2 regions of the Clostridium celatum genome follow, and region 2 is predicted to be linked to the other one. Evidence: riboswitches for the same ligand, from Rfam matches in the RefSeq annotation. Region 2 holds a riboswitch; the other holds the start of a gene.

Region 1 (6,048 bases), on a different contig from region 2:
ATCTCTACCTGCTCTACCAATTTCTTGATAATATCCTTCTATATTTTTAGGCATATTATAGTGAATTACATATCTAACATTAGGTTTATCAATTCCCATACCAAATGCGATTGTTGCAATTATTATATTAACTCTATCATATATAAAATCCTCTTGAGCCTGTTTTCTTTCTTCTCCACTTAAACCAGCATGATATTTTTTACTTTCAATTCCCTTACTCTCTAAAAATTCATGAAGTGCCTCTACTTCCTTTTTAGTAGAACAATATATTATTCCACACTGATCTTTATTTTCATTTATATAATCTAAAATATATCTCTTTTTAATTACACCTTTTTCAATTACTATCTTTAAATTTGGTCTATCAAACCCAGATATAAATACCTTAGGACTATTTAATTCAAGAAGATTAATAATATCCTCTCTAACTTCCTTTGTTGCTGTTGCTGTAAATGCTGTAACAATAGGCCTATTTCTTAAAAGTGAAATTGCTCTACTAATCTTTTTGTAACTACTTCTGAAATCATGTCCCCATTGCGAAACACAATGTGCTTCATCAATAGCTATCATAGAAATATTAATACTTGCTATAAGCTCCATAAATGCATATGATTCTAATCTTTCTGGAGCTACATATAATATTTTTATTTCATTCTTTGCAGCTTCATTTAATATATTATCTATTTCAATATTACTTAAAGAAGAGTTAATATAGGCAGATTTTATACCTAAATTATTAATATTATCAACTTGATCCTTCATAAGAGATATAAGTGGGGAGATAACTATAGTTACACCATCTAATAATAATGCTGGTATTTGATAACAAATAGATTTTCCTCCACCTGTTGGCATAATAGTTAATACATCATTTCCATTTAAAATTTCTCTTATTATTTCTTCTTGTCCTTGTCTAAAACAAGTATATCCATAATATTTTTTTAATAATTCTAATGCCTTTTCCATAACTTCTCCTTCTATATTAATTTATATTAAATAACCACTTAAATATTTTTAATACTTACCCTATTTAATTTATCTATACATTAGCCTTTGCATTAATTAATTTTTAAACATTAAAATACTTATTATTTTATTTTAAATAATATTTCTCTATTTAATTGGTAAAAATGCGTATAAAAAAAACTAGCAAGAAAATCTTACTAGTTCTTTTGGCAGGGGCAGTAGGATTTGAACCCACAACCAATGGTTTTGGAGACCACTACTCTACCGTTGAGCCATACCCCTAAGTACAATACTCATTATACATTATATTTTTCATAAAATCAATATTTTTCTACTATTTTTTTATTATTCTTTTCTTTTTCTAAAATTTTGGATAAAATATAAACTAGCTGATACAGTTTGTAGTTAATAAATTTATCTTGTTAACTGCTAACTAGTTTAAATGGAGGATTTTAATATGATTTTTTCAGTTAATAGCGTTGAAGAAACTACAAAACTAGGTGTAGAACTTGGTAAACTTTTAAATTCAGGTGACATAATTGCTTTAACTGGTGATTTAGGTACTGGTAAGACTCACATCACTAAAGGTATTGCTAAAGGTTTAGGTGTTACTGATTATATAACAAGCCCTACTTTCACCATTGTAAATGAATATGATTCTGGTCGTTTAAAATTAAATCATTTCGATGTTTATAGAGTTTCAGATCCCGATGAGATTTATGCAATAGGCTTTGATGATTATATTTTTTCTGATGCTGTTTCTATAATAGAATGGGCAAACTATATCGAAGAAATATTACCTAAAGACTTTTTACATATTTACATAGAAAAAGATTTGGATAATGGTGAAGATTATAGAAAAATTACTATAACACCATACGGAGAAAGATATAATTACATAAAGGAGTTAAAGATATGATAGTTTTAAGTATAGATTCTTCATCTTTAGTAACTACTGTTGCTTTACTTAAGGATGAATATATTTTAGGAGAATACACTTTAAACTTTAAAAGAGAACACTCAGTAATTTTAATGGATAAAGTTCAAATGCTACTTAAAGATTGTGAAGTTGATATTGATGAAATAGATGGATTTGTCGTTTCTAAAGGACCTGGTTCATTTACAGGTCTTAGAATTGGTATGGCAACAGTTAAGGGATTAAGTATGGGATCAAACAAACCATATGTATCTGTTTCAAGTTTAGATGCTTTAGCTAATTCATTATTAACTTTTGATGGAATTATTTGTCCTATAATGGATGCTTTAAGAGATAGTGTTTATACTGGACTTTATAAAAATATAGATGGAAAACTAACTAATATTTTAGAATGTACTGCATTAGATTTAACTGATCTTGCTAATATTTTAAATGAAAAAGGTGAAAAAGTAATATTTACTGGTGATGGAGTATTTAAGCATAAGGATTTCTTAATTAATAATGTTAAGTCTTGTGAATTTGCACCAAATCATTTAAGTATAATAAGAGCTTCATCACTTGGTGAACTTGGGATGGAAAAGATAAAAACTGGAGAAGTTGATGATATGAATTCTGCTCCTCTTTATATAAAGAAACCACAAGCTGAAAGAGAACTTGAACAAAGGTTGGCTATGAAAAATGAAAATAGATTATAGTCTAATGGACGCTTCTCATATTAATGGAGTTTATCAATTAAGCAAAGAATGTTTTGCTATTCCTTGGACTTTAGATTCTATTAATAATGAATTAAACAACCCTTTAGCAAAATATGTAATAGCTCAAGATTTATCCACAAATGAAGTTATTGGCTTTGTTGGCATGTGGATAATAGCTGGTGAAGGTGATATAACTAATATTGCTGTTAACTCCTCTTATAGAAAGCAAGGAATAGCTTCAAACCTTTTAAGTAAGCTGATTGAATTTTCTAAAGAATTTAACTGTACTGATATAACACTAGAAGTTAGAGCTTCTAATACTCCCGCTCAAAACCTTTATAAAAAATTTGGATTCCAAGAAGAAGGCATTCGAAAAAAGTATTATTCTGATAATGGTGAAGATGCCATAATAATGTGGAAAAGAAATATTATTTAATACAAAAAAGTGGATTCGATATGAATCCACTTTTTGTATTATACCGTTTGTTTTTTCTTTGCTCCAAAATTATGATCAACTTTAAATATTGCTACAGATACTCTCTTATATAATAAGTAAGTTCCAATGGAAACTAATAATGCTTTTACTCCATTAAATGGTACTAATCCACCAAATATATAAGCCATAAGTTCTGCACCTTCTAAATGCATATTAAACAATGGTAATAATATATATATATTTGCAAATACACCTGCTACTTGCATCACTAATGCTCCAACAATCATTCCTAATATAGCAGTCTTTTTACTTTTATTTCTGTGATAAATCCAAGCTGCCGGTACTACTAAAGCAAGTCCAATTATTATATTCGCTACTTCTCCAACAAATCCAGTTCCTGTTCCCTTAAGTAAAAATCTTAAAAGTACTTTTAAAATTACTATTACGCCTCCAGTTATAGGACCATATGCAAATCCTCCCATCAGTGCTGGTATTTCACTTAAATCAATCATTAGCCATGGGAATGCTGGAATGATTGGAAAGTCAAAATACATTAATACTACTGAAATTGCTACTAATACAGCCACTTTAATCATTTTGTTTAATTTAGTTGATGTGTTCATATTTATTACTCCTCCCAAAAGTTATCTTCTGGGGCACTAGTTAGTTTAGTAAATACTTCAATATTAATAATACTTAATAATAGTTTGTCTATTTTTTATTTTTTAATACAAAAAAGCCCTGATGCAATTTACATCAGGGCATTAAAAACAAAGCTATTAATAAATATAAATTTCTTAAATTAACTTGTTATTTTAATTTTTTAAATAATAAATTAATTTATAATACTTATATTCATTAAACCTAACTCTTACCTTCTTTCATCCAGACTTTACTGTCGGCTTCGGAGTTTCACCGAATCTGCAAAAATGCTCGCGGGCTATACCGCCGGTAGGGACTTTCACCCTGCCCTGAAGATATTTATTATTTAATCTTATTATATATCTACACTCCATTTTTTTCAATATATACTATTAATTTTTTTATGCTACTTTTGCTAAAATTCTTATTACTCTACGTCCTTCATTGTCAAAGATATTCTTTTTCTTTTTTCATCAACTTCCATTATTTTGACTTTAATAACATCTCCAACTTTAACTATATCTAAAGGATGCTTAACAAATTTATTTGCCATTTGACTCTTATGAACTAATCCATCTTGATGAACTCCAATATCAACAAAAGCACCAAAGTCTGATACATTTCTAACTGTTCCTAATAAGACCATTCCAGGAGTTAAATCTTTCAAATCAATAACACCAGTTTTTAAAATTGGTTTTGGCATATCCTCTCTTGGATCTCTTCCTGGCTTTTGTAATTCTTTAATTATATCCTTTAAAGTTAATTCACCAATTTCAAGTTCTTTAACTAAGCTATTTAAAGTTTTTTCTTTAACTCTATCTTCAATATCACTTAAATTTCTATTTTTTAAATCTTCCTTAGTGTAACCTAAAATTTCAATAAGCTTCCCTGCTGCTGCATATGACTCTGGATGCATTGATGTATTATCTAAAGGTTCTTTACTTTCCATAACTCTTAAAAATCCTGCACATTGCTCAAATGCTTTTTGACCAAGTCTCTTAACCTTTAATAATTCCTTTCTACTTTTAAATCCACCAACTTCATCTCTATAAGCAACTATATTATTCGCAATTGATGCATTAATACCAGCTATATAAGTTAACAATGATGGTGTGGCTGTATTTAAATCTACACCAACTTTATTAACCGAATCTTCAACTACACCTGATAATGATTCTTCTAACCTTTTTGGTGTAACATCATGTTGATATTGTCCAACCCCTATTGCTTTTGGATCTATCTTAACTAATTCAGCCATTGGATCTTGAAGTCTTCTACCTATTGATATTGCTCCTCTTATAGTAACATCTAAATCTGGATACTCTTTAGCTGCAAGTTCAGAAGCAGAATAAACAGATGCACCGGCTTCAGACACTATTACATATGCTAATTCTTTTCCACTTTCATTCTTTATTTCAGTAAGCATTTCTGAAATAACTTCTTCTGATTCTCTTGATGCAGTTCCATTTCCTAAAGAAATAACATCAACATCATACTTATAAATAAGTTCCTTTAATACCTTTTTTGTACCTTCAACATCCCTCTTTGGTACTGTTGGATATACTGTAGCCTTTTCTAAAAATTTACCTGTAGAATCTAATACAGCCACCTTACATCCTGTTCTAAATCCAGGGTCATAACCCATAACCACTTTTCCCTTTATTGGAGGTTGCATAAGCAATGCTTTTAAATTTTCTTTAAATATTAATATTGCTCCTTCTTCTCCCTTATCAGTTAATTCATTTCTAATTTCTCTTTCAATAGATGGATATATTAATCTCTTTAAAGAATCTTTAATTGCTAATTTTAAATATTCATCTGTATTTGTATTACCTTTTAATAATCTATTTTGAAGATATGTTATTATTTTATCTTCATTAGATATTATTTTAACTGATAATACTTTTTCTTTTTCACCTCTATTTATTGCTAATATTCTATGTGCAGGAATTTTATTCACATCTTCACTATATTCATAATACATTTCAAAAGCAGTTGGTTCTTCACTTGAACCTTTGGATTCAATTTTACCTTCCCTAACAACAAGTTCTCTTATCCACTTTCTAAATGATGCATCATCTGAAATAATTTCAGCTACTATATCTAAAGAGCCATTTATGGCATCTTCAACTGTTAATACCTTCTTTTCATCATCTATATATTTAACAGCTTCATTATTTATATCACCTTTAAAAATCCCCTCTAATATTAAATCTGCTAATGGTTTTAATCCCTTTTCTAAAGCTATTGTTGCTCTTGTTCTCTTTTTTTGTTTATACGGTCTATATATGTCCTCTACTTCTGTTAATGTTTCTGCTTTTTCTAAAGCTTTAACTATATCATCATTTAGTTTACCTTGTTCATCTATTAAT
Region 2 (6,048 bases):
GATCTGCTGCAAATGTTACAGCTGGAGATGAAATAGTTGTAGACTTAGGACAAGTTGAAAACTTGAATAATATTTATATGTTAATGGGAAGAACATCTCATGATACTGAAATTATGAATGGAAATATTCAAATTTCAGTAGATGGAGTTCAATGGAAAACAGTATTAGAAAATAATTCATTTAGAGAAGTATTTATTGGAGATTTAAATGAAAGTGTTAGATATATTAAGTATGTAGCAACAGAAGATCAAGAAAATAGAGTATATGTTAGAGAGTTTATGGTAAATAAAAATACTATAAGTGGAATTAGAACTAACGTAGAAGGTAACTTTGAATATAATAAAATCTTAGATGAAAGAAATGAAGTTAATTCAGTAGTTAATACAGAAAAAGTAGCTTTAAAAGTGGGAGATACTATAGGATTAGAACTTCCAGAATATAAATATATAACTGAAGTAAATATTAACAGTGCTGTTACAGGAAAAGTTGAATATACAATCAACGGAATGGATTGGTTTGTATTAGGAGAAGTAGCTGGAGAAACTACTTTATCTTTAGAAAAACCACAAGTTGTTAAGCAAGTAAGATTTGTTTCTACTGAAGAAAAATCTACTAAAAACTTTGCAATAGATGTAGTGATAGAAGGAAGAGCAGAACAATCAGTTACAACAAATAGAAATGGTAGTGGAAATTACAAGGATTTAAATGCAATTGTTGATGGAGATCTTGACTCAAGCTTTATTTCAGCAAGTGCTTTAAAGGCGGGAGATTATTTTACATTAGATCTTGGAGAAATAACTAATGTAAGAAATATTCAATTCATTGGAGATAGAAGCTACGGTGCAGATAGAATAAGAGAAGGTAAGCTTGAATACTCTTTAGATGGTGAAAACTGGACAGAACTTTATAATGGAAAAGTATCTGAAGAGTTTAGAATGTTTGATTTAGATTTTAATGCAAAATATATAAGAATGACTGCAACTGCAGGAACTGATGCATGGCTTAGAGTATCTGATTTCTCAGTAAACTCTCCAGAAGCTGAAGTTGTATTTGAATCAACTGTTAAACCAGTAGATGATAATCATAGATTAAACAATTTAATGGATGAAAATATTCAAACTTCATATATTCCAAGTACTGAAGTTAATAGTGGGGATAAGGTAGTTTACAATATATTTGATGGAGCATTAGTTAATAAAGTTGAAATATTCCAAAATGAAAGTACAATTTCTAATGCAAAAGTTATTGCAAGAACTTCTGATGATAGAAGAATCGAGCTTGGTATTTTAGATAAAGGTTACAATATGTTTGCTATGGAAAAGCCAGAAGATATTATTTCTATAACTTTAGAATTCCAAGATGGTTCTGGTACACCAGAAATATATGAAATAGTAACTGAAAACTTTACATTAGAAGCTATTAGAGAAATTGCAAAAAATACTTTAGAAGAAGCAAAAGAGTTATTAGCAAATACTGAAGGTAAATCAGAAGAAGTTATAAATGTATTAAAATCAGCTACTACTGAGGTTGAAAATGCTTTAATAGATGGTGCTTCTAGAGAAGAACTATTTAAGCTAAATAAACAATTAGAAAATGCTATTAAGGTATATGTAGATTATACTGAAGGGGAAAACCCTGAAGAAACTCCAGGAGAGAATCCAGATGTTAAACCAGAAGAAAAACCTGAAGTGAAGCCAGAAGAAAAACCTGAAGCAAAACCTGAAGTTAAACCAGAGGTTAAGCCAGAAGCAAAACCAGAAAATAAACCAGGAAAGCTTCCTCAAACAGGAAATCCAGCAGGCGTTGTAGGATTACTTGTAGGTATGACATCTTTAATTGGTGGAGCATTCTCATTAAAGAAGAAGAGAAAATAATAAATAGATACTTATAGTATAAATATAATTTAGTATATAAGAAAAGTGGATTTTATTAGAATCCACTTTTTTTATAATCTCAAATTATTAATTTAGAGATTATTTTAAGAAATTATTTTAGAGACTATTATAGAGATGGTTTTATTTTTAATAAAATATTATTGACAAATTCCACCTTTAAGAGCATTTAATGCATCTTCAATTGGATCTGCTTGGAAATATAACCCGCATGTCCTAGCTGGATAAGAAGCATTTACATGTGATTTACGTTGTAATGCACAATAAAGTTTTGCTAATTCTAATGATGATCTATCTCTTGAAGTTACTTTTATAATTGCATCTTCTAAATATTGGATAGAAAGGTCACATAGTATAGATCTTGCAAGTTGAATATCAGTAATTGATTGACAATCAGAGTCACCTACAACAAATCTAAAAACTGAGCATCCATCACATATTGATTGTATTGAATAACCGTCAATTCTAACTTCTTGACCACATAATTCTTGTAAAACATTGCATATTGTTTGAGGACTTGCCTTTATAATAAATTCTGTTCTTATAGTAGTTCTAAAATTTGAACGATTACAGTTATCGTGGTTAGGGCAATCATCATCCATATCAGAATGTCTACAGCACATGTCATCCATTGTATCATCGAAGTTGCAGCACATATCCTCTATTCTATCATCGAAATTGCAGCACATATTGTTCATCATATTATCAAAATTTGTCATATTAAATTTCCTCCTAAGTTTAATTATATAGATTACTAAATAGTCTATATTACTTTATAATTCATAATATGAAGAAATAGAAAAAAAGTTTAATGTAAAATATATAAAAGTTTTTAGTAAACTATAGACAAAACTTGTTAAAAAATGTATTATATAAAATATAAAATTTAATAAATCTTCAGGGCAGGGTGAAATTCCCTACCGGCGGTAAAGCCCGCGAGCTAATTTAAGCACGATTCGGTGAAATTCCGAGGCCGACAGTAAAGTCTGGATGAAAGAAGATAAATAAAAAGTATAGTAATCTTATTTAGCTATATTATCTTAGTGTTATTCATGCTCTGAAATATTATATATTTCAGAGCATTTTTATTTTTAAGTTAGCTTACTTTACAAGTTACATATATTTATTAATAAGCTTATTATTATAACTTTTTTAAACATAGTATTTAAGAGTTATTTTTTTAGAAACTTATAGTAAATATGTGTATAATATGTATATAATGCCCTGAGTGTTTTCTCAGGGCTTATTTTTTTACTTAAAGATTTATTTAAATTTTAAATTATAAATAATTGTTAAATGGAGGTGAAAAAATTGGATAAGTTTTATATGAATATTGCTTTACAGTTAGCTAAAAAAGGAAAGGGGAAGGTAAATCCTAATCCATTAGTTGGAGCTATTATTGTAAGGGATGGTGTGATACTTGGACGAGGGTATCATAAGGAATATGGGAAAGCTCATGCAGAAGTAAATGCTTTTTTAGATGCTAAAGAAGATATAACAGGGGCAACTATGTATGTAATTTTAGAACCCTGTTCTCATTATGGAAAGACCCCCCCTTGTGTAGAAAGAATAATAGAAAATAAAATTTCTAGAGTTGTTATTGGAATGATTGATCCTAATCCATTAGTAGCAGGAAAAGGAATAGAAAAGCTAAAAAAATCAGGAATTACAGTTACTGTTGGAGTTTTAGAAGAAGAATGTAGAAAATTAAATGAGGTTTTTATTAAGTACATTACTAAGAATGAACCTTTTGTAGTACTAAAAACAGCAATGTCACTAGATGGTAAAATAGCAACTTCAAGAGGTGAATCAAAATGGATTACAGGAGAAAAAGCTAGAAATGAGGTTCATAACTTAAGAAATGAATTAGAGGCTATTATGGTTGGAGTAGATACTGTAATAATTGATAATCCAGAGTTAACTTGCAGATTAGAAAATGGTAGAAATCCAATAAGAATAATAGTAGATAGTACTCTTAAAATACCATTAAATTCAAAGGTATTAAAAAATCAAGATGAAGCAAAGACCATTGTGGCTACTAAAAAAGAAGCTATTGAAGAAAAAGTGAAAAAATTAGAAGCCTTAGGTGTAACTGTTTTAAAGATTAGTGATGATAAAGAGTATGAAAATAATAACATTAGAAATAAAAAAGTGAACTTAAACAATCTCATGAAGGAATTAGGAAAGTTAAATATTGATGGTGTACTTTTAGAAGGAGGAGCAACTTTAAATTATTCAGCTTTACAAGAAGGTATAGTTGATAAAATACAAGTTTATATAGCACCTAAAATAATTGGAGGTTTAAATTCTAAAGGGCCTGTTGGAGGTACTGGAATAGACTTCTTGAAAGATGCCTTTAAAATAAATGATTTAACCTCAAAGTTTATTGGTGAAGATATATTGATTGAGGGATATATAGAAAGAGAGGAATCTTAGATGTTTACTGGTATAGTTGAAGAAATTGGGGTAATTGATGGAATTAAAAGGGGAGAAAAATCTTCAAAGCTATTAATTAGAGGTAGTAAGGTTTTAGATAAAACTAAACTAGGTGACAGTATTGCAACTAATGGAGTATGTCTTACGGTAACAAGTATAAGTGGAAATATTTTTGAAGTTGATGTTATGGCAGAAACTTTAAGGAAGAGTAATCTTGGTAAGCTCAATATAGGTAGTAAAGTAAATTTAGAAAGAGCTTTAAATCTTGAAACTAGGCTAGGTGGTCATATTGTTAGTGGGCATATAGATGGAATTGGAATTATTACATCATTTATACAAGAAGATAATGCAGTTTGGATTACAGTTAAAGCATCTTTAGATATTTTAAAATATGTAGTTTATAAAGGTTCAATAACTATAGATGGAGTAAGCTTAACTATAGCCTATATAGATGATAATTGTTTTAAAGTTTCAATAATCCCACATACAGCAAAAGAAACAACATTGCTAAATAAAAAAGTTGGAGATAGTGTAAATCTTGAATGTGATTTAATAGGTAAATATGTGGAGAAGCTTTTAGGTTTTGATATTAAAAAAAATAACGAAAATAAAAGTTCAATTACTGAAGAATTTCTAAAAAACAATGGATTTTAGTAAAGAAAATAATTTAGAGTAGGTTTAAATTAAAGTTAAGAGTTATATGTAATATTTTATTAAAAAATAAGGAGTGATTTTTATGTATAAGTTTAATAGCATTGAAGAAGCAATAGAAGATATTAAAAAAGGAAAATTAGTTGTAGTAATAGATGATGAAGATAGGGAAAATGAAGGCGATTTATTAATGGCTGCTGAAATGGTTACTGCAGAAAGTATTAATTTTATGGCCACTTTTGGAAGAGGGCTTATTTGTATGCCTATTGAAGAAAATAGAGCAAGAGCTTTAAATTTACATCCAATGGTAGAGCATAACACAGATAATCATGAAACTGCATTTACAGCATCTATTGATCATATTAACACTACTACAGGTATTTCAACTTTTGAAAGAGCATTAACTATTAAAAGTGTATTAGAAAGTAATGATGAATTAGAATTTAGAAGACCAGGACATATTTTCCCATTAATAGCTAAAGAAGGCGGAGTTTTAAAAAGAGTTGGACATACAGAAGCTGCTGTAGATTTAGCAAGACTTGCAGGCTTTGAGCCAGCAGGTGTTATATGTGAAATTATGAGTAAAGATGGAACTATGGCAAGAACACCTGAACTTATGGATTTTGCAAAGAAACATAATTTAAAAATAATTACTATAGCAGATTTAGTATCATATAGAAGAAGTAATGAAAAGCTAATAGAAAGAGTTGTAGAGATAAAAATGCCTACTAAATATGGTGATTTTAAAATGTATGGTTTTGTAAATAAGTTAAATGGAGAACATCATGTAGCATTAGTAAAAGGTGAGATAAGTGAAGATGAACCAGTATTAACGCGAGTTCATTCAGAATGTTTAACTGGAGATGCCTTAGGTTCAAAAAGATGTGATTGTGGTGAGCAATATGATGCTGCCATGAGAAGAATTGCAGAGGAAGGAAAAGGAATTCTTTTATATATGAGACAGGAAGGAAGAGGTATAGGTCTTATTAATAAGTTAAAGGCTTATGCACTTCAAGATAAGGGATATGATACTGTAGAAGCTAATATTAAGTTAGGTTTCCCAGCAGAT

The links. Region 2 has a riboswitch for FMN ahead of ribD (bifunctional diaminohydroxyphosphoribosylaminopyrimidine deaminase/5-amino-6-(5-phosphoribosylamino)uracil reductase RibD). Riboswitches for the same ligand answer to the same signal wherever they lie in the genome.
Region 1: linked by a shared signal. The riboswitch ahead of LPC13_RS04715 (ECF transporter S component) and the one ahead of ribD (bifunctional diaminohydroxyphosphoribosylaminopyrimidine deaminase/5-amino-6-(5-phosphoribosylamino)uracil reductase RibD) in region 2 are both predicted to bind FMN.

The regions. Positions count from the first base shown of each region.
Region 1 covers NZ_JAJKGM010000007.1:14,547-20,594, reverse strand. Annotated here, with positions in the region: gene recQ (DNA helicase RecQ) at 1-966, opposite strand, end outside; tRNA gene LPC13_RS04735 (tRNA-Trp) at 1,174-1,248, opposite strand; gene tsaE (tRNA (adenosine(37)-N6)-threonylcarbamoyltransferase complex ATPase subunit type 1 TsaE) at 1,424-1,885, shown strand; gene tsaB (tRNA (adenosine(37)-N6)-threonylcarbamoyltransferase complex dimerization subunit type 1 TsaB) at 1,882-2,598, shown strand; gene rimI (ribosomal protein S18-alanine N-acetyltransferase) at 2,582-3,034, shown strand; gene LPC13_RS04715 (ECF transporter S component) at 3,073-3,657, opposite strand; FMN riboswitch at 3,904-4,017, opposite strand; gene LPC13_RS04710 (Tex family protein) at 4,104-6,048, opposite strand, start outside.
Region 2 covers NZ_JAJKGM010000013.1:39,759-45,806, reverse strand. Annotated here, with positions in the region: gene LPC13_RS07610 (beta-N-acetylglucosaminidase domain-containing protein) at 1-1,874, shown strand, start outside; gene LPC13_RS07605 (hypothetical protein) at 2,033-2,611, opposite strand; FMN riboswitch at 2,782-2,898, shown strand; gene ribD (bifunctional diaminohydroxyphosphoribosylaminopyrimidine deaminase/5-amino-6-(5-phosphoribosylamino)uracil reductase RibD) at 3,204-4,328, shown strand; gene LPC13_RS07595 (riboflavin synthase) at 4,329-4,982, shown strand; gene LPC13_RS07590 (bifunctional 3,4-dihydroxy-2-butanone-4-phosphate synthase/GTP cyclohydrolase II) at 5,065-6,048, shown strand, end outside.